Regions from separate parts of the Vibrio penaeicida genome, predicted to be linked through region 1. Evidence: predicted binding sites of a transcription regulator. Region 1 holds the regulator's gene; each other region holds the start of a gene.
What was found. Region 1 encodes CRP, which controls carbon source genes, mostly activating them, when cyclic AMP is high. Its sites were predicted from a motif close to TGTGANNNNNNTCACA; they were not measured.

Region 1 (10,390 bases):
AAATTTTAGTATGAGCATCGCGTCCTGCTTGTTGCTCTACCCAGCCGTTATCCTCAAGGTAATCATTTGCGGTTAATGGTAAATAAAGCGGCCAGTGATGGCTGTAACTCGGTATCACTTGATCGAAATTGGCGTATTTCCAAGCATGAGTAAATTGGCTGAATACCAAGCAACTAAACCAAACCGAAATTCCAAGTAACAAGTAGCGTTTCTTTGTTTCGATCCAACGGTTTGCTAAGACAATAGTCATGATAATAGCGTTGATCAGGCCAAAAGAGACCACCCCACCAACGAGTAAAGTAAACCATGACACATCAATGATTTGGTCTCCACCTTGAATCAGCAACTCAAAAACAAAGCCATTTAGATGAAAGCGATATTGGTTATACACCTGGGTATCGACAGCAACCAGTATTGCAGTGACGATGAAAGGTAACACGGCTATGCATCTAAAGAGCCGTGTTGGCAGCCAGATTAGTATTAGAGAAGGAAGCGAGCACAGCAACGCCATCAGGCCAAACAGCCCAATTTGGGTAGAAAAAATGTAAGGGTAGGATAGCCAGCTACCTTCTGGAATATCCATCCAGCTTACATAAGGGATGCCTATCGCTGATAATAAAACAGCGTTCAATATTAAGAGGCAAAAAATCCACCGCGAGTTAAAGCGAAGATTCTCGCGAAGTTTAGAAAATGACATAAATATTATTGGACGAACAAAGAGAGTCGCGCATCTTACAAAAGAACCATACAAAGTTTCAAGCAGGTATTTGCTTTGTTTATATATTGCCTAACTTTTGTTTAGCTGAATATATGTGCCGCTGAATTGTCACAAATTGACCAATATGACGGATAACTGACTTGTAGTGGATTGCTCGTACGTGGCGATATATTTCCTGAGAAAGCGGTGTGCGCTGTCGGTAACCGTCAGATTTAGATATACTTAAGATCTATCCAATCTATAGCAGGCCTGCTTATGTCTCAAAACACTCCTATTGATCCTTTTGCTGAGCGCGAATCCGGTAAATATGAAAACCCGATTCCTAGCCGGGAGTTCATTATTGAATTCCTGACTCAGGCAAATGTGCCGATGAATCGAAACGATTTATTTGATGCACTGGAGCTGAAAGGGGAAGAGCAGTATGAAGGGCTTCGTCGACGTTTACGTGCGATGGAGCGTGATGGGCAGTTGGTATTTACTCGCCGTCAATGTTACGTATTGCCAGAAAAACTTGAGCTGGCTAAAGGGCATGTGATTGGACACAAAGACGGATTTGGATGGGTAAGACCAGAAGGTAGCAAAGGAAGAGATAATGATATTTTGCTGCCTCATCATCAGATGAAAACCATCATCCATGGTGATTACGTATTGGTACAGCCGACGGGGACAGATAAGCGCGGTCGTAAAGAAGGGCGCCTTGTTCGGATATTGGAAGAGCGCAAGACCCAAATTGTTGGGCGTTACTTTATGGAGCACGAGTACTCGTATGTGGTGCCTGATGATTCCCGAATCAGCCAAGATATCCTTATTCCTAAAGAGCACCGTTGTAGAGCTCGGATGGGAAATGTTGTCGTTATCGAAATTACAAGCCGTGCAAGCCGCTCTCGAGGTATGACAGGAAAAATATTGGAAGTGCTTGGTGAAAATATGGCACCAGGTATGGAAACTCAAATTGCCATTCGGACCCATCAAATTCCTGATGTTTGGCCGGAAGAGGTCGACAAACAAATTGCCGACCTAACGGAACACGTCCCAGAAGAAGCAAAGAAAGGGCGAGTCGATTTACGTGAATTGCCATTGGTCACTATAGATGGAGAGGACGCTCGAGATTTCGATGATGCTGTTTACTGCGAAGCGAAGCGAAGCGGCGGTTGGCGTCTTTGGGTGGCGATTGCAGATGTGAGCTATTATGTTCGACCGAATACAGCTCTGGATAAAGAAGCCATCAATCGAGGTAACTCCGTTTATTTTCCGTCGCAGGTTGTTCCTATGCTCCCTGAGGTGCTGTCTAACGGGCTGTGCTCCTTAAACCCGCAAGTTGATCGTTTGTGCATGGTATGCGAAATGACGATTTCTGCTTCAGGGAAGTTATCTGGATACAAGCACTACGAAGCCGTCATGAATTCTCATGCTCGCCTAACGTACAACAAAGTTGGTGCTATCTTGGATGGAGATGAAGAACTCCGCGAACGTTACCAACCACTGGTTTCGCATCTAGAAGAGCTTCATAAAATGTATGGCGTTCTGAAGCAAGCTCGTGATAGTCGTGGCGCCATTGAATTTGAAACAGTAGAAGCTAAGTTTATCTTCAACCCGGACCGTAAGATTGATCGCATTGAGCCAGTGGTTCGGAATGACGCGCATAAGATCATCGAAGAATGCATGATTTTAGCCAATATTGCCTCGGCATCTTTGGTTGAAAAAGCAAAAGAGCCTTCGCTGTATCGTATCCACGAAACTCCTGGAGAAGAGCGCCTGCAAGGTTTTCGAGATTTCCTTGGTGAGCTTGGGCTTAACCTAACGGGTGGCTTAGAACCTTCTCCTACAGATTACGCCAGCCTGATGAAACAAATCGGTGAGCGTCAGGATAAAGAGCTTATTCAAACCATGCTGCTCCGTTCAATGAAGCAAGCGGTTTACAATGCTGACAATGCGGGTCACTTTGGACTGGCACTAAAACGATACGCGCACTTTACATCGCCTATTCGTCGCTACCCCGATCTGTTACTGCATCGTGCTATTAAGTACCTGATTGCCAAGGAAGAAGGTCGCAATACCGATCGCTGGACCCCAACTGGTGGTTTCCATTACTCCTTTGATGATATGGATGTGTATGGTGAGCAGTGCTCCATGACCGAACGTCGTGCTGATGATGCCACGCGTGACGTGTCAGATTGGCTGAAATGTGAATACATGCAAGATCATGTCGGTGAAGAGTTGGATGGCGTGATTGCCAATGTTACGGGCTTTGGTTTTTTTGTACGTCTAACTGAGCTTCACATTGATGGTCTTGTGCATATCTCTTCCCTTGCAAATGATTACTATCAATTTGATCCGATTGGTCAAAGGCTTATTGGTGAAAGCTTCGGTAATATCTATCGTTTAGGCGATGCTGTAAAAGTAAAAGTGTTGTCGGTGAATTTAGACGATCGTCAAATTGACTTTGAATTGGTCGAAACAAGCCGTAAGCTACGCGGAAAAGGCAAAACAGCCAAGAAGCGTGCGGCGCAGTCTGATAAAAAAGCGCACAGTAAAAAGAAGGCAACAGTAAAATCGAGAAAGCCGGGTGCAAAAGCGAAAGCGATGGTTGAACCAACTAAGCGTCCCGATGGTTCGAAAGAGCCTTCCTCTGCGAAAAAGAAGAGTAAATCTGAAAAAGCGCGCAAGAAGAAGTCCCGAGCGAAAAATCGAAAGTCTCAGGGAAAACAGAAATAATCTGAACAGGTCAGGTAATGAGTAACGAATTTATTTATGGCATTCATGCCGTAAAAGCGGTGCTGGAAAAAGATCCGGTGCGCTTTATTGAGGCATACGTTTTAAAAGGTCGTCAAGACGAGCGACTGCTGCCGTTGCTGAATGAATTGCAAAATGTTGGAGTATCCATTCAGCAAATGGGCAGAAAAGCGTTGGATGACAAAGCCAGTGGTGCAAGCCATCAAGGTATCATTGCACGTGTTAAACCCGCTAAGCAATGGAATGAAAATGACTTAGATGGAATCTTAGCTCAACACGAACAGCCGCTTTTATTGGTATTAGATGGCGTAACAGACCCACATAACCTGGGTGCTTGTTTAAGGAATGCCGATGCGGCTGGTGTTGCCGCTGTTATCGTTCCTAAGGATCGTTCATCTCCTTTAACGGCAACGGTAAGTAAGGTCGCATGTGGCGCAGCAGAGACGGTACCGTTAGTGCGAGTCACCAATCTCGCTCGAACCATGCGCGCGTTGCAAGAACAAGGTGTTTGGTTTGTGGGGACGGCAGGTGAAGCCACTCACGACATTTATCAAGCGAAGCTTTCTGGTCCATTGGCGGTTGTTATGGGGGCAGAAGGTGATGGTATGCGACGTTTGACGCGTGAAACGTGTGATGACTTGATTAAGATCCCGATGGCTGGAAGTGTGTCTAGCCTGAATGTTTCAGTAGCTTCTGGAATTTGCTTGTTTGAAGCGGTAAGGCAACGCTCTCTTTAGAGCTTGTTGCCCTCTTCATCAGAGATAAGCAAAAGAAATAAAAAACCACCAACGATGTTGGTGGTTTTTTTTATTCTTAATCGAAACGCTTTCTTTATTAACGCGTTCCGTATACCACGATAGTTTTACCGTGTGCTGAAATCAGGTTTTGCTCTTCCAGCATCTTCAAGATACGACCAACGGTTTCACGTGAACAGCCAACAATCTGACCAATTTCCTGGCGTGTAATCTTGATTTGCATGCCATCTGGGTGCGTCATCGCATCTGGTTGTTTCGCTAAGTTCAGAAGTGTCTGAGCGATACGGCCAGTAACGTCTAGGAAAGCAAGATCGCCTACTTTTTGGCTAGTAGTTTGAAGACGGTTAGCCATTTGAGAAGAAAGGCGCATCAGAATATCAGGGTTAACTTGAATTAACTGACGGAACTTCTTAAACGAAATTTCTGCTACTTCACATGGTGTTTTTGCACGTACCCAAGCGGTACGTTCTTGGTCTTCTTCAAATAGACCAAGTTCACCAATGAAATCGCCTTGGTTGAGGTAAGACAAGATCATCTCTTTGCCTTCTTCATCCTTGATAAGCACGGCAACAGAACCTTTCACGATGTAGTACAGGGTCTCTGCCTTTTCACCCGCATGAATCAGAGTACTCTTAGAAGGGTACTTGTGAATATGACAGTGTGAAAGGAACCACTCTAATGTTGGATCGGTTTGAGGTTTACCTAGAACCATAATATCTTTCTTCCTCTGCAGGGTTTGCTCAGCAGCTTTCCGTATCGACTGAGCCAGATTGAACTGGTCATTTAGAATAGGGTGTTATAGTTGATGCTGCAAGCTATCATATGTTTCGGTTAGAAATAGTATCCTTTTTCTGAAACGATTTCTTGACTTTGATCGGTACACGGCTGGGTTTATCTAAGCAAAAATGTGCACATGATCACGCTATGGCAACTTTGCATACTTTTCTTTTTATCACTAGCCGATTTTACCGGTTTCGATGAGTTGTTGAAGTATCGGTTGGACGATCAGTTCCATGGCAAAACTCATCTTCCCGCCGGGTACAACAAGCGTGTTATGACGCGACATGAATGACCCTTGAATCATAGACAGTAGGTATGGATAGTCGACGTTTTTAATGCCGCGAAGTCGGATGACAACAAAACTTTCATCTAAACTAGGGATGCCTTTTGCGGCAAGAGGATTAGAAGTATCTACAGTAGGGACACGCTGAAAGTTTATGTGTGTACGCGAAAATTGTGGCGTAATGTAGTTTAAATAGTCGTCCATCGAACGCACTATAGAGTCTGTAACCGCTTCTTTAGAGTGCCCTCTGTCGCGTGTGTCTCGCACAAACTTCTGGATCCATTCGAGGTTTACAATCGGTACCATGCCAATCAGTAGATCAACATGTTGGGATACATTGACATCGCCATCCATTACGCCGCCATGTAACCCCTCGTAGAATAGAACATCCGAGTTTTCAGGCAGTTGTTGCCACGGAGTAAATGTACCGGGCATTTGGTTGTAAGGTACCGCTTCATCAAATGAGTGTAAATAACGCCTAACTTGTCCCGAACCTTTTTCACCGTAAGTTCGGAAAAACTGCTCCAATGCGGGGAAGTCGTTTGCTTGAGGACCAAAATAGCTTATATGTCGACCTTGCTCTTTTGCTTTGCGAATTTCCACGTCCATCTCTGGGCGCGTAAATCGGTGAAAGCTATCTCCTTCGACTAACGCTGATTTGACATTCATCATATTGAACATCTTGCGAAACGCTTCAGAAGTGGTGGTGGTTCCCGCGCCTGACGAGCCTGTAACGGCAATGATAGGGTGTTTTGCTGACATGACTGTCCTTGTCTCTAGTTATCGTTATAGGGAATCAGTGTAGGGGAAGCGGTATAAATAATAAACACTGCCCTAATCACGTAATCGAATGAAACACCCATTAGGGGGCACTTTTACTTGAACTCAATGAATCGGAGCTTGAATCAACGCTTGATTTCAGCGACTGGGATGTACTTGTATATCAACCGTTTCATGAAGCTCAGAAAACACGACAACCGCTTGACCACTTTGCAGTTGAGCACGCACATGGTCCACTTTTTCATTTAGGCTGATTTCACTGGCACCGTAATCAGTACCTTCTCTTAGTACGAACTCTTTAATTAAATTCGTGAGTGTATCAGTCTCAATTTGTTCCCAAGGGACGATCATAAATACCTCAAAATTTTATGTCGTCGCAATCTTACCATTAATCGCACTCTGCGCGTTACAGGCTTCCTCTTTTAAGTAATGAGAAAAACGTTCTGGTAATGCTTCTTCTAACCAAAATGTTGGCTTAAAGAGGTGACCACTAACAAATCCTACATGCCCGCCTTTAGGGAGCAAGTGGTACTTTACGTGTTTGGGAAGAGGCGTAGTTGGAATCACCGCTTCTGTCATGAAAGGATCGTCTTGTGCATGAATGATGTCCGTTGGAATCCGAATTCTTTTGAGCATCGGAAGCCCAGAACAGGTTTGATAATAATGGTGTGCATCCTCAAACCCATGTAAGCGAGAGGTAATGACGTCATCGAAATCAAACATGGAATCAATCTCGTTGACTTCTCTTTCTGTCAGGGGCAAGACTTTCTGAACTAAGGGCAGCTTAGCGACGGCATTCTCTTTGAGTGATGAAAGCAGGTAGCTTTGATACACTTTGGAAAAGCCTCGATTAATGCGCTGAGAACATGCCAATAAATCCAGTGGAGCGGACACAACCGATGCCGCATTAAGCAGGGTGTTTTCCGTGTACTTTGCAAGGTAGTTGACCAGCATATTCCCCCCTAAGGAGACACCTACTGCTACTTTTACTTGCCGAGGAAAACGTTGCGTTAGGTGTTCGATGAAAAAGCGAGCGTCCTCTGTTTCACCCGAATGGTAGGCTCGAGGAAGTCGGTTAGGTTCACCACTGCAACCACGAAAATGCATCATTACAGCTAACCACCCTTCTTTCGCAAATGCGTGCATCAATCCATTGGCATAAGGGCTATCAAAACTGCCTTCTAAACCATGAAATAAAATAAATATGGGTTTGGAGGTGTTGGATGTAGGGACTTCACTCCACGCCAGATCAACAAAATCACCATCGGGTAGTTCAAGCCTTTCTCTTATTGGTTCAAACAACGGCTTACGTCGGATAAAGCGTGAGACTAACGTTTGAACGTGCGCATTGCCTAACCCAAATGCAGGTTTAAATGGGGTCATAATGAAAAGTCCGAAATAGGGTTGCTGTGAAGTAATTCTGCCAGAACGTTAAGCCCTTGTTCCAATTGTTGATGAGTAACTGGTGAACTGAGTGATAAACGAATAGCTGGAGGAACGGCACCACCTGGAGGGACAAAAAGCTCCCCTGATTTGATAATGACTTTCCTTGAAGCCGCTTGTTGAACGAAATCACTTAATCGCCATTGCTCTGGAAGCGTTAACCACAAATGGAAACAATCTTTCTGGTAGCTAATATCGAACGAACCAAGGTATTGCTTTGCCAGCGCGAGCCTAACATCCATTTCTTTACGTATGGTGTCTATGACATGTTCGGCTTGGTTGGTTTGTATCATTTGGCATGTTAATGCGGTTAACAGTGGGCTGATCATCCAGCTATGGTTTTGCAATGTCATACTCAATTGCTGATACAAATGATCAGGTGCCTGCACGAAACCTACACGCAGCCCCGGTGCTAAACACTTAGAAAAAGCACCAATATGGATAACTTGTTCTGGCATAGAGTTAACCAAAGGAGGGGGCGCTTGTTTTGGTAATAGACCGTTAACGTCGTCTTCAATAGCAATGACTTGGTATTGTTTACAGACGTCAAGAATGGCTTTACGTCTCTCCACACTCATTGTCGCGGTGGTTGGGTTTTGCAGAGTGGGTGTAAGGTAGATAAAGCGCGCTGACTGGTTCTGTTTGCATGCAGATTTTAAAGCGATAGGCGTAATGCCTTCTTCATCCATTTCTACGCCTTTTAAGGACAACTGGTTTTGCCGCGCCAAACTCAGTAGTCCTGGGTAGGTGAGTTTCTCACATAAAATGGTATCTCCCGCTCGCGTAAATGCGCTTAGTACCATCTGAATCGCGTGTTGTGCTCCGCTACTAAACAACAGCTTTTGAGCTTGCACATGAACCCCTTGGGTTTTCAGCCAGTTGGCTACGATCTTGCGATGTGAATCGATACCTGTAGGTTTTTGGTACAGCATAAATTGATTCAACGCTGCGTTATTGCGAGACAGAGAATTCATTGCTTCCGACAAAATACCGGCTCTATCCAGTAAAGGGGGAATGTTGTAGCCAAAATTACACTCTTCGGCTTCTTCCACACTCTCTTCAAATACCCAACTGGCTTTCGAATTATCTTGAATATAGGTACCAGCACCCACGCGCGCTTCGACCAACCCGCGCCTTTCGGCTTCTGCATAGGCACGCGTAATGGTACCGACTGTAACCCCTAACTTATCCGCTAATGCCCTATGGGTTGGCAGTTTATCGTTAGCACGGATGATGCCTTCTTCTATTTGCAGAGCAATGGCATCCGCCACTTGATGATACAAAGGGGAGGATAGCGTTTTATCGACGATGATTGTTTCAATTGTCATGGTGACAATAAACCTTTTGCACTGAGATTATTCCATTGTTATGGTCAATATGTGCACACAATTTTAATTATTCAACTTAAATACCAAATTGTATCGATACAATGTGAAGAGGAGCAAATTTATGGATTGGCAGTTTTTTACCTCGGTCGCATTGTTTGCAACCGTGATGACTGGAACCCCGGGACCTAATAACGTTATGTTGACGGCTTCGGGAGCTAACTTTGGGTACCGCCGAACGGTGCCACACTTTGTTGGAATTGGCTTTGGGCTTTTGACTCAAATGATCTTGATCGCGGCAGGGCTTGGTGTCGTATTCGAACGTTACCCAGAAGTACAGCAAATACTGAGAGTGGCATCCAGTGCTTATTTACTGCTATTGGCATGGCGAATTGGCACAGCAGCGCCACCAACAGGTCGCGATGATGATAGTTCAAGACCAATGACTCTGTTTGAAGCAGCACTGTTCCAGTATCTAAACCCCAAAGCTTGGGTCATGTCACTTACCGCTGTAGGGACCTTTTCATTTTCGGGTGATCAATTCTGGTGGTCTGTAGTGGCTATGGGAATGATTTTTTGGCTTGTACAGCTGCATACGTCATCAGTGTGGGTGGGTTTCGGTACTTTGATTCGACGATGGCTGTCGAGTGTCACTGCGTGGAAGTGTTTTAATGTCACTATGGGTTTGCTTACCGCTAGTTGTGTTGTGTTTATTTGGTGAAGCCTATGCAATTTGATTTGAATGATATTGCTAAAAACAGCGTTCTTTGCTGGCTATCAACGTCTGATTTATCAGGGCAACCTAATGTCTCACCAAAAGAAATTTTCCATTTAGTGGATTCAAATACGTTATTGATCGCAGATATTGCGTCTCCTCAGTCCGTAACGAATTTGAGGGAAAACGCTAATGTGTGCGTTTGTATGTTGGATATTTTTCGCCAGCGCGGCGTTAAATTAACTGGAAAAGGAAAATACGCACGTTGGCGGGGGGAATCTGTCTTGGAGAGCGAACGAACACTGGTTCAAAAGGCGGGTAATTTCCCATTGAAAGGGATTATTACCATTGAAATATCCAGTATTTCTTCCGTAATTGCACCAAGTTATTGGGTAAAACCAGAGCAAAGTGTGGAAGAGAAAGTAGCCGACGCGATGGCGTCTTATGGGGTTCAGCCCGTAGAAGATGAATCTTCAAAAAATGAAATTAAGTGATCGGCTTGTAGGTATTGGCAATATGTACTCACCATAGAGTCGCCATGGTTTGCTGACAGTTTGAGGTTATTGAGGCAATCAACTAAATCAGATTGCTGCTGTTTTTCCAGCAGCAATTCAAATTGCAAGGTTTCTCGGTAGAGTGTATCGGGCAGGTGAGACTTGGATTTACGCCGCAGTTCTCGGTAATTTACCAATAAGTTCTCGGATCGAATCAGGCAATCTTGTACTAGGTGCCAGTCTTCTTTATCAAAAGCCAACTTCTGCTCGTCCAGCCATTTCAGCAATAAAAGAAGGTTTACATTTCCTTGGTACTGGTTTTGAAGAGTAAGACACGCTTCTTTAACCTGACGCACACTGTAGT
Region 2 (10,390 bases), 930 kb from region 1:
ACTCACCTGTATGTCTGTTGCTAGATAGGAAAGAAACATGGTCGCTGTACGCGGTGCGCATTTAAATACTGAAGAATTTGAATTAGACAGTTGGATAGCCAGCTTAAAACAAGATGAAAAAACCAGCCATAAGTTGCTGGCGGTTTATCGTCACTGTGAAGAACTTCTCGGTGATGAACCCCAAGCGCAACTTTTACTGTGGCGCGGTCGAGAAATGATCGAAATTCTCATCACATTGTCTATGGATGCGCCGACGCTTATTTCTGCTCAACTATTCCCCGTGGTCACATCAGGCTTTTATGACCGCGAAGAGTTAACCGAAAAATATGGCAAAGAGACATTAAAGCTGATCGATGGTGTCGAAGAAATGGCAGCGATCGGTCAACTTAATGTCACGCTGGATGGATCGGCAGCGTCTGGGCAAGTTGATAACGTACGACGAATGCTTCTCGCAATGGTTGACGATTTCAGATGTGTCGTCATTAAGCTATCTGAGCGGATTTGTAATTTACGCGAAGTGAAAGACGAGTCTGATGAAGTGCGTCAAGCAGCAGCCAAAGAGTGCGCCAACATATACGCGCCCTTGGCCAACCGCTTGGGTATTGGCCAGCTAAAGTGGGAAATTGAAGATTACGCTTTTCGCTATAAGCATTCAAAAACCTACAAACAAATTGCTAAACAACTGTCTGAAAGACGTATTGTTCGTGAGCAATACATCGAAGACTTTGTCACGGATCTGTCCAAAGAGATGAAGGTCTGTAATATCAATGCTGAGGTCAGTGGTCGCCCTAAGCATATTTACAGTATTTGGCGAAAAATGCAGAAAAAGAGCTTGGCATTTGATGAGCTTTTTGATGTTCGAGCAGTACGAATTATTGCCGACAAACTGCAAGACTGTTATGCCGCTTTAGGCGTCGTGCACACTAAATACAAACACTTGCCAAGTGAATTTGATGACTATGTTGCCAACCCGAAACCGAATGGCTACCAGTCTATTCATACAGTAATCTTAGGGCCAGAAGGCAAAACCATCGAGATCCAAATCCGAACCAAGCAAATGCATGAAGATTCGGAGCTTGGAGTTGCGGCGCACTGGAAATACAAAGAAGGCGCGTCCAGCGGTCGCAGTGGTTATGATGAGAAGATCACATGGCTACGTAAGCTTCTGGATTGGCAGGAAGAAATGTCTGATTCCGGTGAAATGCTGGATGAATTACGAAGCCAGGTCTTTGATGACCGCGTTTATGCCTTTACCCCACGAGGTGATGTGGTCGATTTGCCGATGGGCGCAACGCCACTTGATTTTGCTTATCACATTCACTCAGAAGTCGGGCATCGTTGTATCGGCGCAAAGGTGGCGGGGCGAATTGTGCCATTTACGCACAAACTTACCATGGGTGACCAAGTTGAAATTATCACCTCAAAGGAGCCAAATCCCTCTCGTGACTGGTTAAACCCTTCACTAGGATTCGTGCACTCAGGTCGTGCACGCGCCAAAATTAATGCATGGTTCCGCAAGCAAAGCCGAGAGAAAAACCTCGAAGCAGGGCGTGAAATATTGGAAACCGAATTAGCGAAAATCGGTGCATCCCTAAAAGATGCGGACCAATATGCGCTGAAACGATTCAATGTGAATACGCCAGACGAGCTCTATGCCGGTATCGGCAGTGGTGATTTGAGAATCAATCAAATCGTCAATCACATCAATGCATTGGTGAACAAACCCACCGCCGAAGAAGAAGACCAACAAGCGCTAGAGCGCCTTCAGGAAAAAGAGAACAAAGCCCCAGCTCAAAGCCGCCCGAAAAAGGACGCGGTGGTTGTTGAAGGTGTGGACAACTTAATGACGCACCTAGCGCGTTGCTGCCAGCCCATACCGGGCGATGAAATCTCAGGTTACATCACTCAAGGGCGTGGTATTTCTGTTCACCGAAGCGACTGTGAACAGCTTGAGGAGCTAAGGCACCACGCGCCAGAGCGTATCATTGATACCGTCTGGGGAAGTGGTTTCGTCGGTTCCTACATCATTACAGTTCGGGTTGAAGGTCTAGAGCGAGGCGGCTTGCTAAAAGACATCACCACCTTGTTTGCCAACGAGAAAATCAAAGTCACCAGCATGAAAAGCCGGACGGATTACAAAAAGCAAATGTCGATAATGGATTTCGATTTAGAAGTCACTAATGTGGAAATATTTACTCGGGTGACGAAGCGAGTTGAGCAGATCAAGGATGTGATGTCGGTGAAACGATTAGGCTAACTTTCACTTCGCATTTGCCATTTTTACTGCGTTAACGGCGCTTATTCGCTCCATCACATAGCCAGCTATGCTCAGGAGTCTCACTCGCTTGTTGCCTTGTAAAAACGGCAACTGCTTTGCGAAAGAGAGCAGTCAAATGAAAGGCGAGCAGTTATATTGCTCGCCTTTTTCTTTATATAACTTTGTCAAAGGAACAAAAATGAGTCATCCAATTGAACAGCTTAAGCAAATTATGGAACAACTAAGAGATCCTGATGGGGGCTGTCCTTGGGACTTGAAGCAGGACTTTGACACTATTGTGCCTCACACCATTGAAGAAACGTACGAAGTGGTGGATGCCATTCATAAGCGTGATTGGAGCAACTTGAAAGAAGAGTTGGGTGATTTGCTGTTTCAGGTCATCTTCTACAGTCAATTGGCAAAAGAGCAAGATTTGTTCGATTTTGATGATGTAGTAGAAGGTGTGAATGAAAAACTGACTCGACGTCATCCACATGTTTTTTCAGATGCAGAATTTGCCAGCGACGCTGAAATCAATGCGAATTGGGAGCAAGAGAAAGCCAAGGAAAAAGCGGAGAAAGGCACCTCTGAAGAGAGTATTCTCGACGCTGTGCCCACGTCTTTACCCGCGATGTCCCGTGCAAACAAAATTCAGAAAAAATGCGCCCAATACGGTTTTGACTGGAAAACGTTAGGTCCCGTCGTTGATAAGGTTCAAGAGGAAATCGATGAGGTTATGGAAGAAGCACTGCAAGTCACGCCCGATCAAAATTTAGTGGAAGAGGAATTGGGTGACTTACTCTTTGCCGTAGTCAATTTCTCTCGTCATTTGAACGCAAACCCTGAATCTGCGCTCAGCAAAGCCAACACTAAATTTGAACGCCGCTTCAGGCTGGTGGAAGAGAAAGTACGAGCGGAAGGCAAAGTCCTTGGGGAGTGTTCTCTTGAAGAACTCGATACGCTTTGGGACGAAGTTAAAGTGGATGAAAAAAGAAAAAGCGGATAATTCACTGGTTCTACCAATACTGAAAAACACGAATTTCTTTTGCAGTAGCACGTAAAGTTATCTAACGTATTGAAGTTTGCTGATTTGATTTGAAGCAAAAAATAAAAATATTGAGTGTGATAAGTTTCACGTTGTGGCGGTAACGGCCTTCTGGTATATTTGCATCCCGTCCAGAAGAATTCCATTTCCCTCATTCAACCAATTTCAGGTTAAACATGACGACAAATTACATTTTTGTTACTGGTGGGGTTGTATCCTCTCTAGGTAAAGGTATTGCAGCAGCTTCTTTGGCCGCTATTCTTGAAGCTCGTGGTCTTAAAGTGACTATGATGAAGCTTGACCCTTACATCAACGTTGATCCAGGCACAATGAGCCCTACTCAGCATGGTGAAGTGTTCGTCACGGAAGATGGCGCAGAGACAGACCTAGACCTTGGTCACTATGAGCGTTTCATTCGCACCAAGATGACTAAGCGTAACAATTTTACTGCAGGTCGTGTTTATGCAGATGTTCTACGTAAAGAACGTCGCGGCGATTACTTGGGTGCAACGATTCAGGTTATCCCTCACATCACCAACTCAATCAAAGACCGCGTAATTGCAGGTTCTGAAGGTCACGATGTGGCTATCGTTGAAGTGGGTGGCACAGTAGGTGATATTGAATCTCTACCGTTTATGGAAGCCATTCGTCAGCTAGCTGTTGAATTAGGTCGTGAGCGTGCAATGTTTATGCACCTGACTCTTGTACCATACCTTGCAGCAGCGGGCGAAGTGAAAACCAAACCGACTCAGCATTCTGTTAAAGAGCTGCTGTCTATCGGTATCCAGCCAGACATTCTTGTTTGCCGTAGTGACCGTATCATTCCTGCAAACGAGCGTAAGAAGATTGCCCTTTTCTGCAATGTGTCAGAAAAAGCGGTTATCTCGATGAAAGACGTAGATTCTATCTACAAAATTCCTCAGTTAATTAAAGCTCAAGGTCTTGATGATCTTGTGTGTACTCGTTTTGGCATAGATGCTCCAGAAGCGGATTTGTCTGAATGGGAACAGGTTATTTACGAAGAAGCGAACCCAACTGCAGAAGTTACTATCGGCATGGTGGGTAAGTACATCGAACTTCCTGATGCTTACAAATCGGTGAACGAAGCGCTGAAACACGCGGGTCTTAAGAATCGCCTGAGCGTGAAAATCAAATACGTCGACTCTCAAGACGTCGAAACCAAAGGTGAAGAAGCGCTTGAAGGTTTGGATGCTATCTTGGTTCCTGGTGGGTTTGGCGATCGTGGCATCGAAGGCAAAATCCGTGCAGCGCAGTATGCACGTGAAAACAACGTACCTTACCTAGGTATTTGCTTGGGTATGCAAGTCGCATTGATCGAATACGCACGTAATGTCGTGGGTATGGAAGGTGCGCATTCAACAGAATTTAACAAAGAGACACAGTACCCTGTGGTAGGTTTGATCACTGAGTGGGTTGACGGTGAAGGTAAAGTTGAAGAACGTACCGAAACTTCAGATCTTGGTGGTACTATGCGTCTTGGTTCACAGCTATGTCACTTAGCGAAAGGGACAAAAGCACGTGAAATGTACGGTAGCGCAACGATTCATGAGCGTCATCGTCACCGTTATGAAGTGAACAACAATCTTCGTCCACAAATCGAAAAAGCAGGTCTAAAAGTATCTGGTTTGTCAGCAGACAAGAAACTGGTCGAAGTGATTGAGAACCCAGCTCACCCATGGTTTGTAGCGGCTCAATTCCACCCAGAGTTCACTTCAACACCTCGCGATGGTCACCCACTATTCGCAGGTTTCGTAAAAGCGGCTGGTGAATTCCAGCGTGACGAATTAGAGAAGTAAAAGGATACGGGTAGTCGCGAACGCAGTGCGGCTACCCTTTAAATTTGACATTTATATTTGAACGAGAGGAAACATTAATGTCTAAGATCGTTAAAGTTCTAGGTCGTGAAATCATCGACTCACGTGGTAACCCAACTGTAGAAGCTGAAGTACACCTAGAAGGCGGTTTCGTAGGTATGGCGGCTGCACCATCAGGCGCATCTACTGGTTCTCGCGAAGCTCTTGAGCTGCGCGACGGTGACAAAGCACGTTTCCTAGGTAAAGGTGTTCTTAAAGCAGTTGACGCTGTAAACGGCCCAATCGCTGAAGCTCTAGTGGGCAAAGACGCGAAAGCTCAAGCTGACGTTGACGGCATCATGATCGACCTAGACGGAACAGAGAACAAATCTCAGTTCGGTGCTAACGCTATCCTAGCAGTTTCTCTAGCGAATGCTAAAGCAGCAGCAGCAGCGAAAGGCATGCCTTTGTTCGAGCACATTGCTGAGCTTAACGGCACTCCTGGTCAATTCTCTATGCCTCTACCAATGATGAACATCATCAACGGTGGTGAGCACGCAGATAACAACGTTGATATCCAAGAGTTCATGATCCAGCCAGTTGGTGCTAAGACTCTTAAAGAAGCGCTACGTGTAGGTGCTGAAGTATTCCACAACCTAGCTAAAGTTCTTAAGTCTAAAGGCTACAGCACTGCAGTTGGTGATGAAGGTGGCTTCGCTCCTAACCTTAAGTCTAACGCTGAAGCACTAGAAGTTATCGCAGAAGCTGTTGCTAATGCTGGTTACGAGCTAGGCAAAGACGTAACTCTAGCTATGGACTGTGCTGCATCTGAGTTCTTCGACAAAGAAGCTGGCATTTACAACATGAAAGGCGAAGGTAAGACTTTCTCTTCTGAAGAGTTCAACCACTACCTAGCTGAGCTAGCTAACCAATTCCCAATCGTTTCTATCGAAGATGGTCTTGACGAGTCTGATTGGGCTGGCTTCAAGCACCAAACTGAACTACTAGGTGACAAGCTTCAACTAGTAGGTGACGATCTATTCGTTACTAACACTAAGATCCTAGCGGAAGGTATCGAGAAAGGCGTTGCTAACTCTATCCTTATCAAGTTCAACCAAATCGGTTCTCTAACTGAGACTCTAGCTGCAATCAAGATGGCTAAAGACGCAGGTTACACAGCTGTAATCTCTCACCGTTCTGGCGAAACTGAAGACGCAACTATCGCTGATCTAGCGGTAGGTACTGCTGCAGGTCAAATCAAGACTGGTTCTATGAGCCGTTCTGACCGTGTTGCTAAGTACAACCAGCTAATTCGTATCGAAGAAGCTCTAGGTGAAAAAGCACCTTACAACGGTCTTAAAGAAGTTAAAGGTCAAGCTTAATTCTTCACTGAATTAAACGCTTAGCTTTCATGCTTTAAAAAATGCCTCGCATATGCGGGGCATTTTTGTATCTGCTTGACCAAACCTCTGCCGTTCTCTTCGCTCTAACCGCCTGAATATGGTATATATGCCCCTACGTTTTTTTCTTGGATGACACCATGCGATTCTTTGCCATAGTCTTAGTCGGATTACTGATTGCTTTGCAATATGCTGTTTGGTTCAGCAAGAATGGCGAGCTAGATCTGGCGTCAACTCAAAGAGACATCGCCATCCAAGAAGATGTGAATGAGAAGCTGCGTCAACGCAACCAAGAAATGTTCGCGGAAATTGATGATCTTCGCCAAGGTTTGGATGCCATCGAAGAACGAGCTCGAAATGAGCTAGGGTTAATTAAAGATGACGAAACTTTCTTCCGTATTATTGGCGAAGAAAGCAGTTCCAGATAATCAGATAAAGTAATGAAAAAAACAGATTCTCAAACAGGTTCTCATGCAGATGGTGTGATAGCCATCGTTCCAGCGGCAGGTGTTGGTAGCCGCATGCAAGCAGATTGCCCAAAACAATATCTCACCATTGGTACTCAAACCATACTAGAGCACACGGTTCGCCTTCTTCTCTCTCATCCACAGATCGAGCATATCGTGATAGCAGTGAGCGAAAATGATGAGTATTTTTCTGACCTTGCTATTGCGGAACACTCGAAAATAACACGAGTAGCGGGTGGCGTTGAGAGAGCCGATTCGGTTCTTTCTGGATTGAATCATATAAATACTCACTTTGCACAAAACGAGTGGGTTCTGGTACATGATGCCGCGCGTCCATGTATCACACTTAGTGATATTGATAAGCTTATAGCGGCATGTAAAGAACACGCTGTTGGCGGAATTTTGGCTGCGCCTGTCAAAGACACCATGAAACGCAGTGATGCTAGCAAACATATTAAAAATACAGTGGAACGTGAAAACTTGTGGCATGCGCTAACACCACAAATGTTTCGCTGTAAAAAGTTGCAAGAGGTTCTTAATGAGGCACTTGTACAAGGTGCGCTTATTACAGATGAAGCCTCGGCTATGGAGCGATGTGGTTATCAACCTCTATTAGTAACAGGTCGCTCTGACAACATTAAGATTACTCAACCAGAAGATTTAGCACTCGCTGAGTTCTATCTGAGCCGGAATGATTAAGGAATACAAAATGATTCGAATTGGACACGGGTTCGACGTGCATAAATTTGGTGGTGAAGGACCGGTTATCATTGGTGGGGTCAAGGTGCCTTACGAATTTGGTCTTGTTGCCCATTCCGATGGTGACGTGGCGCTTCACGCTCTATCCGATGCACTACTTGGTGCTATCGCGGAAGGTGATATAGGTCGTCATTTTCCTGATACCGATGATAAATGGAAAGGTGCAGATAGCCGTGCATTGTTGCGAGACGTATACCGCCTAGTTAAAGAAAAAGGCTATGTCATTGGCAACGTCGACGTCACGATAATTGCTCAAGCACCTAAAATGGCACCTCACATTAACGCAATGTGTGAATCCATAGCAGAAGATCTAGAAACTGATATCAGCAACGTTAATGTGAAAGCGACGACGTCTGAACGTCTTGGTTTTACTGGTAGAAAAGAAGGCATTGCGACAGAAGCAGTAGCTTTAATCATCAAGAAGTAAATTATGAACGATATTCTCGCCCCATTTGCGTATTCGAATGGAAAGCCTCAAGCCGAGGCAAAGCTAAAAGCACAGCCGCAACATTTTGTTGTGAAAGAAGACTTGGGTTTTTCATTTACAGGTGCTGGAGAGCACTTAATGCTGCTCATTCGAAAAACAGGTGAAAATACCAGTTTTGTTGCGAATGAATTGGCTAAAGCATGTGGCGTGAAATCAAAAGACGTCAGCTGGGCTGGCTTAAAAGATAGACATGCCGTGACTGAACAATGGTTAAGTGTCCATTTGCCCAAAGGCGATACTCCCGACTTTTATGCATTTTTAACGCAGTATCCCAGCATCGAAATTCTCGATATAACCCGCCATAACAAAAAATTAAGACCGGGTGATTTGAAAGGCAATTTCTTTGAGATAACACTGACTCAGGTGACGGATATTCCGAGTGTGATATCACGCTTGGAGAATGTTACTCGCCATGGTGTGCCAAACTATTTTGGTGCGCAACGTTTCGGACGTGATGGGAACAACGTAGAAGAGGCTCGACGTTGGGGACGAGAAAATGTGCATACTCGCAATCAAAACAAGCGCAGCTTGTATCTTTCTAGTGCACGTTCGTGGATATTCAATCACATTCTTTCCAAGCGAATTGAATCGGGCGTGTGGCAATCTCCACTGATTGGCGACATCCTTTTAAATGCAGAAGGCACACTTAAAGTGACAGAGACCAACTTTGCAGACAGCGAGCAACTTGTCTCTAACGGAAAAGCCGAAATAACAGCGGCAATGGCGGGTGATAACGCACTGCCAACATCCGATACTGCACTGAATATAGAGCAGCCTTGCTTGGACGCTGAGCCTGATTTGATGGCACTTATTCGCGGCAACAGAATGCGACATGAACGTCGGGTAGTACAGCTTTTCCCTAAAAAATTAGCGTGGGATGTACAGGATAATGAGATCGCACTCAAATTCTGGTTACCTTCCGGATGTTTTGCTACTTCTATTATGCGTGAATTGGTGAATGCTGAGGAAGAAGAGCGTCAATTTTCGCCTTCTTAGTGCTTAACCTGAACTCGGGATAACAACTTGCCTTCTAATGGCTCTTCTCACTGAATACTGCGTTGAACCCTCTCCCAATAACCCGTTATTGGTTCGTGGTTTCGCCTTGTCTTAAGTGAAAATTTCTCATTAGAATGTCTCGATATAAAATTTTTATTTATTTTATTGGGTTCGCTAACCTCTTATCCCGAGTTCAGGTTACTTAATCTAGAAAGCACTTAACATAGAAAGTACATAACCTTAAAAGCGCATAATCTTCGTAGCGTATTAACCCTTTCGGTATTGGGTAGAGATATAGATGAAAATATTATTGAGCAATGATGATGGTGTTCATGCTCAAGGCATACATGAACTAAAGCGTGCACTGTCAGATATTGCTGACGTTATTCTTGTTGCTCCAGATCGGAATCGTTCCGGTGCGTCCAATTCCCTGACGCTTGAAACACCCTTACGAGTCATTGAACTAGAAAAAAACGTGTATTCAGTGCAAGGAACACCAACAGACTGCGTGCACTTTGCGTTGAATGAGTTGTTGAAAGAGGATAAGCCTGATCTTGTTGTCTCTGGGATAAACCATGGTGCAAATTTAGGTGATGATGTCCTGTACTCAGGAACCGTTGCAGCAGCGATGGAAGGTCACTTTCTTGGGGTTCAGTCGATAGCAATATCGTTGGCGGGAAAACATCATTTTGAAACCGCTGCACATGTCGCAAAACAATTAGTTGAGCAGCATCTTATCCATCCTATTCCGACCAATAGACTGATTAATGTGAATGTTCCCGACATTCCGATTCATGATCTTGAGCCTTTCAAAGTAACAAGGCTCGGTGCTCGCCATCATGCCGAAGACATGATTAAGCAAAAGGACCCAAGAGGACATGAAATTTATTGGTTAGGCCCTCCTGGAAAAGAACAGGATGCAGGGGAAGGAACCGATTTCCATGCAATTTCAAATCGATTAGTGTCTATAACGCCACTGCAAGTAGACTTGACGGCGCATGAATCTTTACCAGGCATGGAGCGTTGGTTAAAGGGGAATAGGTAGATGAGTCATCCACAAGCCAATAAATTAATTGAATTTTTGCAGGGAATGGGTATCCAAGATATCAATGTATTGGATGCTATTCGACGATTGCCAAGAGAGTCTTTTGTTTCGCAAGCAATG
Region 3 (10,390 bases), 860 kb from region 1:
ATTTGAAATAAAATTATATTGTATTCTCGTCTTACACTGTTATTATTGTGTACGTTTACTAAAATAAGAATGGGACTGAACATGTCAGATATTGCAAAAACCCTGCTTAATATTCGCAGTCTACGAGCATTTGCTCGTGATCTACCGCTTGAGCACTTGGAAGAAGCGCTAGATAAATTAACTACCGTTGTTGATGAACGTCGTGAAGTAGAAGCTGCAGAATTAGCAGAAAAAGCTGAACGCGAAGCTAAATTAGCTGAATACGCAAATATGATTGCTAAAGATGGTATCGATGTAGATGACCTTATTGCAGCGTTATCTGGAGAAACAAAATCTAAAGCGAAGAAAAAGCGCGATCCTCGCCCAGCTAAATACAAATACACTGTTGATGGCGTAGAAAAGACTTGGACAGGTCAAGGTCGTACTCCTTCTGCAATTCAAGCTCACTTGGATTCAGGTAAAGCTTTGGATGATTTCCTAATCTAGCTTTCACTTTGTTACAAAAATTATTGCAGCACTGGGCATGTCCCTCGATTCTATACACCAGTGTTTCATATATTGAGCCGAAATTTATATAAATTTCGGCTTTTTTAATGCCACTATTTGCATTACATCGATTAACGTCAAACTGCATATATTTATATTATTGATAACCATTCAAGCTATTTCATTTAAAATATATTCATCTAAGCTCATTTCATTATCATCCCTTTTGAAGAAAACACCTGAGTCATACATTTATGATTTATTTGTACTTTCTTCTTCTACAAGCTCAGTAGTGCAGAAAGTTCTTGCCGCTTCCTCTTGAATGCATATACTATAAATACTGTACATACATACAGGCTTATGGGAATGCATGAGATAATAAAGACACTAAAGCATAAAAACTTACTATGGAACGGGGTAAACACATCACATCATGCAGATGTTATCTCTTCAGGCTATACCGAACTAGATAACAAATTAGGCGGCGGCTTTCCAAGTAAAGGGGTCATCGAAATAGATACTGCTACTGGTATCGGTGAGCTACGATTGCTAGATGCATTTTTAAGCAATACTGCAGACAACAGACTCAGAGTTTTTATTCACCCTCCCGGAAAGATATGTGGAGAGTTTTTCGTAGCACAAGGCTATAAACTTGACAGGATTGTTGTTATTTCGCCAAGAAACTACAAGGAAGCTTTATGGGCTGCCGAACAATCATTGAAAAGTGGGGCTTGCTCTCATGTATTACTATGGCGTGACACGTTAGAAATACATCAAGTAAAACGGTTACAAATGGCGAGTGAAAATGGTAATTGCTCACTTATTATCTTCAAACCACAAAAACAAGCCTTTCCTCTACCTGTATCACTTAGTTTAAGTCTTGAGGCTCACTCAAAAGGTTTGAACATTACAATCAATAAACGAAAGGGAGGTCTAGGTAGAACAGTCTTATACATAGACATGTCCCATAACTGGGTGAATTTAACTAAGGCTCCCACAGATAATACCATCATTACCTTTCCTCTTCTAAAACGAGGATAAATTATGCTGTGGCTTTACCTGAACTTTACTCATCTACAGCTAGATTCTTCATTTTGTGGCTCAGCCTATGATGGCAACCTTGCCATCATTAATAACGATCACCAAATCGTACAACTTACACCTCATGCTTATACCTCAGGATTAAAACTCGGTATGGGGCTTGGAACGGCTGCATCGCTCTGCCACGATTTACAAGTTCATTCATACGATCCCCATATTGAACAAACAAAATTGAAGGAAATCGCACGGTGGCTTTACTTAATAACCTCAGACATCACATTGTTTGAGCCAAATGGAATTCTTTTGAAAATCAGCGATATGCTTTCGTTGTATTCTAATATTGAACATTACTGGTCAATCATTCAGTCTCACTTACAATCTTTTAATATACGCTATGACTATTCAACTGGATTTTCCCCATTTTCAGCACAAATACTTTCTCAACAGAAAACACATTTAATTACAGATAATAAAGAAGTCTTAAAAAAGAAACTTTATGCATTGTCTTTATCGGTTAGTGGACTACCCCATAAAACAGTAGAAAAACTTTCCCGCGTAGGTATTGAAACTTTCGATGACCTATTAGCCATACCAATGGCTGATATTGCTAAGCGTTTTGATATAGATCTTATTAACTATATAGGAAAAGTAACGGGTAGGTTTAAGCATCCAGTTGAATTCTATCATCCACAGCAAACCTTTAAATATTCTCTCGATCTATTATATGAAATAGAAAATGTCCAATGGCTCGAAAAACCGCTAAGTAAATTACTGAAAAAGTTGGAACATTTCCTTAAATTACGTGATCAAATCGCTCATGAAATTGAAGTTGTTTTGTTTCTCAGGAATAAACAGAACACCAGCTTTATAATAAGCTCTGCACAAGGAGAATATCTAGCTGTTAATTGGATAAACTTATCTAAGCTCACCTTAGAGTCTATTTCAATCCGTTCTCCCGTAATAGCAATAAGCTTGAGCACTAAACGAGTTGAGCAACAAGCCAACTTCAACACCGACCTATTTACAGGGCAACAGGGCAAGACAACGGCACTAGAGTTAATGTCAGTATTAGAAGCGAAACTAGGTAAAAAGGCTGTGAGCCGACCCAGTATTGCCCCAGATCCCCGACCAGAAATTGCTAATTCATACTCTTCTCCTCTCTCTGAACAACTGAAAGACCCTTTATTCAAACCCAAACTTAGACCAAGTATTCTCCTTCCACACCCAGAGCGGCTGACAGATGAAGTATCCATAGCACATGGTCCTGAAAGGGTTGCCACCGGCTGGTGGGATAATAACCCAGTGATTCGAGATTATTTTATTGTGCAAAGTCATGATGGTCGCTGGCTTTGGGTATTCAGAACACCAAAAAAACAGTGGTTTCTACACGGAATATTCAGTTAGGATTCTTATGAGTTATACCGAATTGTTTTGCCAAACTAATTTCTCCTTCTTAGAGGGGGCTTCTCACCCAGAGGAGTTAGTTGCACAAGCTGATTTCTTACAATATTCAGGGATTGCCATTACCGATGAATGTTCCGTTGCTGGTGTAGTACGAGCTTATAAGGCGATACAAGTTCAAGAGTTGCAACTAAAACTCGTTGTTGGCTCATTATTTCGAATGGGAGATGAGCTTGAATTAATCCTGCTATCCACAAATAGACAGGGATATGGTGAGTTATGCCGAATTATATCAAATGCACGAAGACGTAGTCCTAAAGGGGAATACAGTTTATCCGAGTGGGATATCATGTCAGCAAAGCATTGTTTGATTATCTGGCTACCAACCCATAAAGATTGTGACTTCCATTGGGCAAAATGGTTAACGAAACACCACTCACAAAAACTATGGATAGGTCTACAACGCCATCTCCAACACGATGACCATGCGTTCATACAGCACTGCGAACACCTTAGCGCCTTATACCATATTCCGATAACGGCTTGTGGTGGTGTCCTCATGCATAGTGCAGCTAGGCTCCCTTTACAGCATACTTTGACCGCGATTAAGCATGGTACGAACGTCAGCAACGCTGGTCGATTACTCCAAAGCAATTGTGAGCATTCACTTCGCTCGAAAGAAAAGCTTCAAAGAATCTTCAAGAAAGAGTGGTATATTGAAACCGAACGTATTCTCTCGCGTTGTCGTTTCGACTTAGGTTCTCTTCAATACGAATACCCAAGCGAACTGGTTCCAAATGGATACACGGCAATAGCTTATCTAAAAGAGCAAGTAAAAGCAGGCAGCAAACGCCGCTTTCCTCAAGGCATTCCACCCAATATACAAAAACTTATCGATAAAGAATTGGCTTTAATTGAAGAGTTAAATTACCCATTTTACTTCCTAACCATCTATGACATTGTCATGTTTGCCAAACGAAAGAAAATTCTCTATCAAGGTAGGGGGTCTGCCGCCAATTCTGTTGTTTGTTACTGCCTAGAAATCACAGCGGTCGATCCTCGGAAAATATCAGTGCTTTTTGAAAGATTCATCAGTAGAGAGCGTAATGAGCCACCCGATATCGATGTCGATTTTGAACATGAACGACGCGAAGAAGTCATTCAATATATCTATCAGAAATATGGTCGCAGTCGCGCTGCTCTCTCAGCTACCGTCATCACCTACCGATTTAAAAGCGCGGTGAGAGAAGTGGGTAAGGCTTTAGGGATCTCAGTAGAGCAACTCGAGTTCTTTATAAAGAATGTGAATAGGCGAGATAAAGAATTGAACTGGCAAGCGCAAATAGTCGAGCTAGGTCTCGACCCTGATGCTTATCAAGGGCAGCTTTTCATTCAATTGGTCAATGAAATACTTGGGTTCCCGCGTCACCTTTCTCAGCATGTCGGCGGTTTTGTTATCTCATCAGGTCCTTTATATGAATTGGTTCCTGTTGAGAATGCAGCAATGAACGAACGTACGGTCATCCAATGGGACAAGGATGATCTCGAAAGCTTGGGACTGCTCAAAGTCGATGTTTTAGCGTTAGGGATGCTAACGGCAATTCGTAAGTGCTTCAAAACGATCCAATCTTTCCATAACATCGAATTGAGCATTGCAGATATTACTCGAAAGCAAGATGATCCTAACGTTTATAACATGATTCAAAAAGCCGATACCATCGGTGTGTTTCAAATAGAATCTCGCGCTCAAATGAGCATGTTGCCTAGATTACGCCCCAAGAATTACTACGACTTAGTCATTCAAATCGCCATCGTCCGCCCAGGTCCAATACAAGGCGACATGGTTCATCCATTCCTCAAGCGACGTAATGGCATTGAAGAAGTCACCTACCCATCGGAAGCCGTCAAAGATGTTCTATCAAGAACAATGGGTGTACCCATATTTCAGGAACAAGTGATCAAGCTTGCGATGGTTGCAGCTGGTTTTTCAGGAGGAGAAGCCGATAAACTTCGAAGAGCAATGGCCTCGTGGAAAAAAAGTGGTCAATTGATGCAGTTCCGTTCCAAACTCATCAATGGCATGCTAGAGAGAGGTTACCAAGAAGAGTTCGCGAAAAGGCTCTTTGACCAAATATGTGGATTTGGTGAGTATGGTTTTCCTGAAAGCCACTCTGCTTCTTTCGCAGTCCTTGCGTACGTCTCATCTTGGCTTAAATATTACTATCCTGAGGCTTTCTATACGGCACTAATGAACAGCCACCCTATGGGTTTTTACAGTGTCTCTCAGCTAGTCCAAGATGCTCGAAGGCATGGGATTAATGTAAAACCAATTTGTGTGAATTATTCAGGCTACGATCATTTAGTAGTAAGAAATAACGATAGTTTTCATATTCGATTAGGGATGAGGCTAATCAAAGGACTAAAAAAAGAGACCGCAGAAAGAATCGTTCACCGCCGCCCTCATTCAGGTTATCAACACACTTCAGATTTGAAAAGTATAGGAATCGAACGTAAAGATTTAGAAACTCTCGCCTCTGCAGATGCACTAAAATCATTTGCTGGTAATCGTTTCTCCGCACGTTGGAAGATAATGGATAGTGCCAATGACCTCCCCTTGTTTCATTCACAGAAAGAGCGAGATAGCCGCTACTTTTATCAGCCTGACGATTTCAGTACCTTAACAGAAGACTACGCCGCTACAGGGCTTTCTTTAAACCAGCACCCTGTCACATTGTTAACCAATGCAGGTATGCTGCCGAAATTCACGCGGATGCAAGAGCTCTCTAATAAGCCGCATAAATCTCTGATCACTGTGATTGGCTTAGTGACAGGCAGACAATCTCCCGGCACAGCCGCCGGAGTCACATTTTTCACGTTAGAGGACGACACTGGAAACGTGAATGTCGTTGTATGGGGAGCAACAGCAAGAGCCCAAAAACAAGCTTACCTTACGGCAAAGATTCTAAAGGTAAAAGGGATTCTAGAACGAGAAGGGGAAGTTATACATGTAATTGCTGGAAAACTGACTGACATGACCAACCACTTATCCAAATTAAAAACACAATCAAGAGACTTTCATTAACATCAGCTTTGGATAAGAACAGCATAACCCATTGGATTAAATGAAAACTGTACTTCATGCCCTTTCCAGTAAGAGGTTAATTCGTACGAATGAAACGAGAAGACTTAAAAAGCAAGAAAGCGGCAATAGCCGCTCTCATTATATAATTCTTTATTCTTGGTCGATCATCCATTTACGAAAAGCCTTACGCTCCTCTTTGGACGCTTTCAAGTACCAAGCTTGCAATTGCTCTAACGTCTGAGGTTTTTCCCCTTGAGCCGCTTTAGCAACCGATTTTTGAGGCTTAGCGACTGGGGCTGCTTTTGTCGTCGCAGCTACTACAGCAGTTGTCGCTGAAAATGAAATGCCCTGCTTCTCGTTATAATCGCGAACTAGTGCTTTCACATCCCAATAAGGAACAAAGCCCCCTTTCCCTTCTAAAAAAACAGACTGACTTTCAATCAAGTTACCGTCTTCATACACTAACCACTCGGGGCTTTTATTAAAAGTATTACGAGCATGCTGAACACTATAAACTTTAGGATGTGCAATCGTAATGTCTTTACCACTTGATTGGAAAGACACAATATATGGGTTGGAGGTAAAAATATCCTTACTTCCACCCGTCCCAAAAGATTTGGACATTTTAACTACAGCCTGATTGGTCCCTTCAGATAGCTTGAAGCCTTCTTCAAACTCTGAACTCTCCATACCATTCAATACCAAAAGGTCGACACCTGATTTTAGCTCTAACTGCGCTGCACTTAAAAAAGTAGAAAAGCACATTGTCAAAGGAACGATAAACGTATTCCTAAACTTCATGAATCCTCCATAATAAAAAAGCCACCCTAAGGTGGCTTTTATACAATACTTTAAAGCGAATTAGAATGACGCTTTAACACCGAAGCCGTAGCCAGTGCCATTTTTGTCTTCAGTATCTTTAGCTGTAGTAAAGCCAACTTCTGCGTAAGCTGTTACATTAGAAGTTAGAGCATAACCAGCATTGATGAATGAATTATTAACTGCATCTGCACCATCTGTATCAGCTTTTGAGTTAGATAGACCAGCGCCGAAAGTCCAGGCATCCATAGTGTAAGTAGCAGCTGCACCTACGATGTTAGTTTTAACTGTAGAACCAGACTCATCAAGTTTGCCTTGGCTAAAGCTAGCTTCCAGCTTAAGTGCGTCGATAGTGTAAGCACCTTCCAATGCTAGGATAGTTAAATCACCACCAGTCTTAACGCCTTTAGTTTTACCAAAGAAACCTTGAACATCTAGATCACCAAAACGTGCACCAAGCTTAGCATCAACGTGGCTGCTATCCGCGTCTTTTAGCTTTTCGTGATCAGCAGATTTGTTTTGAAGAAACGCAATACCGCCGTAGAATTGACCCTTATCAAGGGTGTACTTAACAACTTCATCGCCAGAGAAGTCGAAGTTATCTACTTTAGATGTAACACCGAATAGGTAGTCACTACCAATACCTAGGTCATCAAGAATAGTTGCTGTACGACCGAATACGATGTCACCCATAGAAGCAGAATAGAAACCGATGTACGCGTCACCAGTTTTAGAACCAGTGTCTTGTACTTCGAAGAAACCGCCTACTTGAAGATCGTCGTTCACTGCGTAACGTAGGTCAAATGCGAAATCCGCATCATCAACTTCTTGAGTTAGTTCTGCGTCAGAGTGCTTTGCGCCATCTTTAGCAAAGCCTTTCTTGTAACGAACTTCGATGTCGCCTTTAAGGTTAGCTGTAACGCCATCTTTGTTGTAAAGTTCGATAGAAGCGTTTGCAGAACCTGCAACCGCCATAACTGCTAGAGCTACTAGAGTCTTTTTCATAATAATCCACTGCCTTTTCTTAGCTGGGAATTCCTTTTCGGTTCCCTTATTTAGTTTTATTAGAGTCGGTTCTCGAGCATTTGCTTAAGGCACAACTCCTCTAAATTTCGATGTTAAGATTGCAGAAGAATCCGCTACATGTCAAATGACTAAAAAAATAAAAATAAAAAATCGTAAATAAATAAAATTCAATGACTTACATTGACAACATAAACTTTTAGAGTGAAATCACATCACATTTTCATAAAAAATCTTTTCCTGTTGTTTTTATTTTTTCAGCACAAAAAATTAATAAATCAAACTTATCACAACAAATTTAGCCGATAATTCTATTGAATAGGGTTTCTTGATATTATTATCTATACTTTTTAACGACTTTACCTAACCCCATGATCGTTCAATTTTTTTTTGTGATTGAGATCTAGATTTACCTAAAAAGCACGCCATTCTGACGAAAACACATGCAACAGCAGGATTGTGCTACAATCTCGCGCGGTTAAATCAGAGGCAGAAAATGCTTAATACAACGATTCAAAAGTCCATTCGCAGCAGCTATAGCAATCTGCAAAATCATTTAGAAAACTTTATACCAAGACGGGCACAAAACTATCTCGTATCAGAGATTGCTCGCACATTGGCAGGACAGTATCACAAGTCAAATAGAATGCTTGTTGCCGAAGCTGGAACAGGAATCGGTAAGTCTTTAGCATATTTAATGAGTGCCATCCCTTTTGCGTCTTTTAGTAAGAAGAAGGTAGTGATCTCTACCGCAACAGTTGCGCTACAAGAACAACTGGTTCACAAAGACCTCCCACTATTTCGTAGAATTAGCGATGTTCCGTTTTCATTTGCATTAGCAAAAGGTCGGCAAAGATATTGCTGTGCTGAAAAACTAGCCATAGCAAGTGGGAGCTCAGATCAACAAATCGCTATTTTTGAAAACAAGCCATCGAGCAGCGATATAGAAACGTTGCAGCAAATGTACTCTCAATTAAGTTCAAATAAATGGGATGGGGAGCGAGACTCATGGTCAACCCCTATATCAGATATTTTATGGTCACGTATTGTCAGCGACAAACACAGCTGTAATGCAACATTACCTTCTCACCGCGACTGCCCTTTTCAAAAAGCACGCTCTCAGTTAGATAAAGTCGACGTTATTATCGCAAATCACAGCTTAGTCATGGCAGACGCTGAATTAGGAGGCGGAGTTATTCTTCCGGAGCCTGAACAGACTATTTTTGTCTTTGATGAAGCCCACCACCTCCCTAAAGTGGCACGTGATCACTCATCTGCTTCGGCAAGTTTAAAAGGAGTGGCGTCTTGGTTAGAGAAGTTAAATTCACAGTCTGCAAAGCTGTGCTCCCTAGCTGATGACAAGCGAGTAAGTCGATTTAGAAATGAGCTTCAAGATTCGATACAACATCTAATACCCAGCCTCAACCAACTGGCGAAACAATTCGACCCTTCGCTATTTGTTGAAAAAAGTTACCGCTTTGAGCACGGCGAGCTACCGACATGGCTAGAAAATGAATCTCAGGAACTTAAGAAAGCGAGTAAAAAGGGCGCGCAAGCTCTAGCTAAGATCGCCGATTTAATTTCCGAGCGCGTAAAAGAAGGAGAGTTATCAAATCGTTTAGCTGAGCCCGCATTGGCTGAGATTGGGTTCTTCTTGCAAAGATACGAAAATTTATCGAAGGTTTGGCATTTAATGGCAGAGCCTACAAGAGAGAAAGGTGCACCATTAGCTCGATGGGTCGAAACCTCGGAAGAGCGAGAGGGCGACTTTATTATATCGGTATCTCCGTTAGAGGTAGGCTGGCAACTAGACCAACTATTGTGGAGTCGCTGCGCGGGTGCTGTTTTGGTCTCTGCCACGATGAGAGCCCTCAACTCCTTTTCATTTTTCTGCCGTCAGACGGGGATCAGCGAGAAAAAGGAAGACGGCACACAATTTCTTGCACTCGCCTCTCCTTTTGATTACCAAAATCAGGGTGAGCTCTACATACCTAAAATTAAATTCGAGCCACAAGCCAGCGAGTTTACCGATTGTTTAATTGAAACTCTTCCCTCCTATATAGAAGAGGGGAAGGCCAACTTGGTTTTGTTTGCCTCTTATTGGCAAATGAATAAAGTAGAGCAAGGTATAGAGAAACTCGCAAAGAAAAATAAATGGATGCTACAAGTCCAAGGCGAAACCTCGCGCAACGAGATCCTCAAGAAACATAAATTTTACTGCAGTAAGAAAAAAACCAGCATTCTCTTTGGAACAGGGAGTTTTTCAGAAGGGTTAGACTTACCTGGTGAATTATTAGAAAACCTAATTATTACTAAAATTCCTTTTGCGGTTCCCACCTCTCCAGTAGAAGAGGCTCATGCGGAGTATATCGAGAGGAAAGGAGGAAACCCATTTCTCCAAATTTCTGTGCCAGAAGCCAGCAAAAAGCTCATTCAATCTGTCGGTAGATTGCTGCGTAAGGAACGAGATTCTGGTAGAGTCGTCATCCTAGACAGGCGACTCGTCACAAAGCGTTATGGCAAGTCTTTAATAGACTC

Region 2: a site for CRP is predicted at 3,379-3,394, ahead of LDO37_RS16145 (CTP synthase). Genes of this name have one in related genera too.
Region 3: a site for CRP is predicted at 8,052-8,067, ahead of dinG (ATP-dependent DNA helicase DinG). Genes of this name have one in related genera too.

Annotation. Positions count from the first base shown of each region.
Region 1 covers NZ_AP025144.1:381,958-392,347, forward strand. The annotation lists gene LDO37_RS01855 (DUF3413 domain-containing protein) at 1-697, opposite strand, end outside; gene rnr (ribonuclease R) at 974-3,433, shown strand; gene rlmB (23S rRNA (guanosine(2251)-2'-O)-methyltransferase RlmB) at 3,451-4,188, shown strand; gene crp (cAMP-activated global transcriptional regulator CRP) at 4,286-4,918, opposite strand; gene LDO37_RS01875 (phosphoribulokinase) at 5,162-6,031, opposite strand; gene LDO37_RS01880 (YheU family protein) at 6,188-6,400, opposite strand; gene LDO37_RS01885 (hydrolase) at 6,416-7,432, opposite strand; gene LDO37_RS01890 (aminotransferase-like domain-containing protein) at 7,429-8,820, opposite strand; gene LDO37_RS01895 (LysE family translocator) at 8,942-9,538, shown strand; gene LDO37_RS01900 (pyridoxamine 5'-phosphate oxidase family protein) at 9,544-10,026, shown strand; gene LDO37_RS01905 (TIGR02444 family protein) at 9,984-10,390, opposite strand, start outside.
Region 2 covers NZ_AP025144.1:3,589,349-3,599,738, reverse strand. The annotation lists gene relA (GTP diphosphokinase) at 38-2,257, shown strand; gene mazG (nucleoside triphosphate pyrophosphohydrolase) at 2,457-3,263, shown strand; gene LDO37_RS16145 (CTP synthase) at 3,479-5,119, shown strand; gene eno (phosphopyruvate hydratase) at 5,197-6,498, shown strand; gene ftsB (cell division protein FtsB) at 6,657-6,944, shown strand; gene ispD (2-C-methyl-D-erythritol 4-phosphate cytidylyltransferase) at 6,957-7,682, shown strand; gene ispF (2-C-methyl-D-erythritol 2,4-cyclodiphosphate synthase) at 7,693-8,169, shown strand; gene truD (tRNA pseudouridine(13) synthase TruD) at 8,173-9,225, shown strand; gene surE (5'/3'-nucleotidase SurE) at 9,524-10,270, shown strand; gene LDO37_RS16110 (protein-L-isoaspartate(D-aspartate) O-methyltransferase) at 10,271-10,390, shown strand, end outside.
Region 3 covers NZ_AP025144.1:1,238,573-1,248,962, reverse strand. The annotation lists gene LDO37_RS05870 (H-NS family histone-like protein) at 82-486, shown strand; gene imuA (translesion DNA synthesis-associated protein ImuA) at 853-1,527, shown strand; gene LDO37_RS05860 (Y-family DNA polymerase) at 1,531-2,931, shown strand; gene LDO37_RS05855 (error-prone DNA polymerase) at 2,939-6,010, shown strand; gene LDO37_RS05850 (YccT family protein) at 6,161-6,811, opposite strand; gene LDO37_RS05845 (porin) at 6,872-7,834, opposite strand; gene dinG (ATP-dependent DNA helicase DinG) at 8,349-10,390, shown strand, end outside.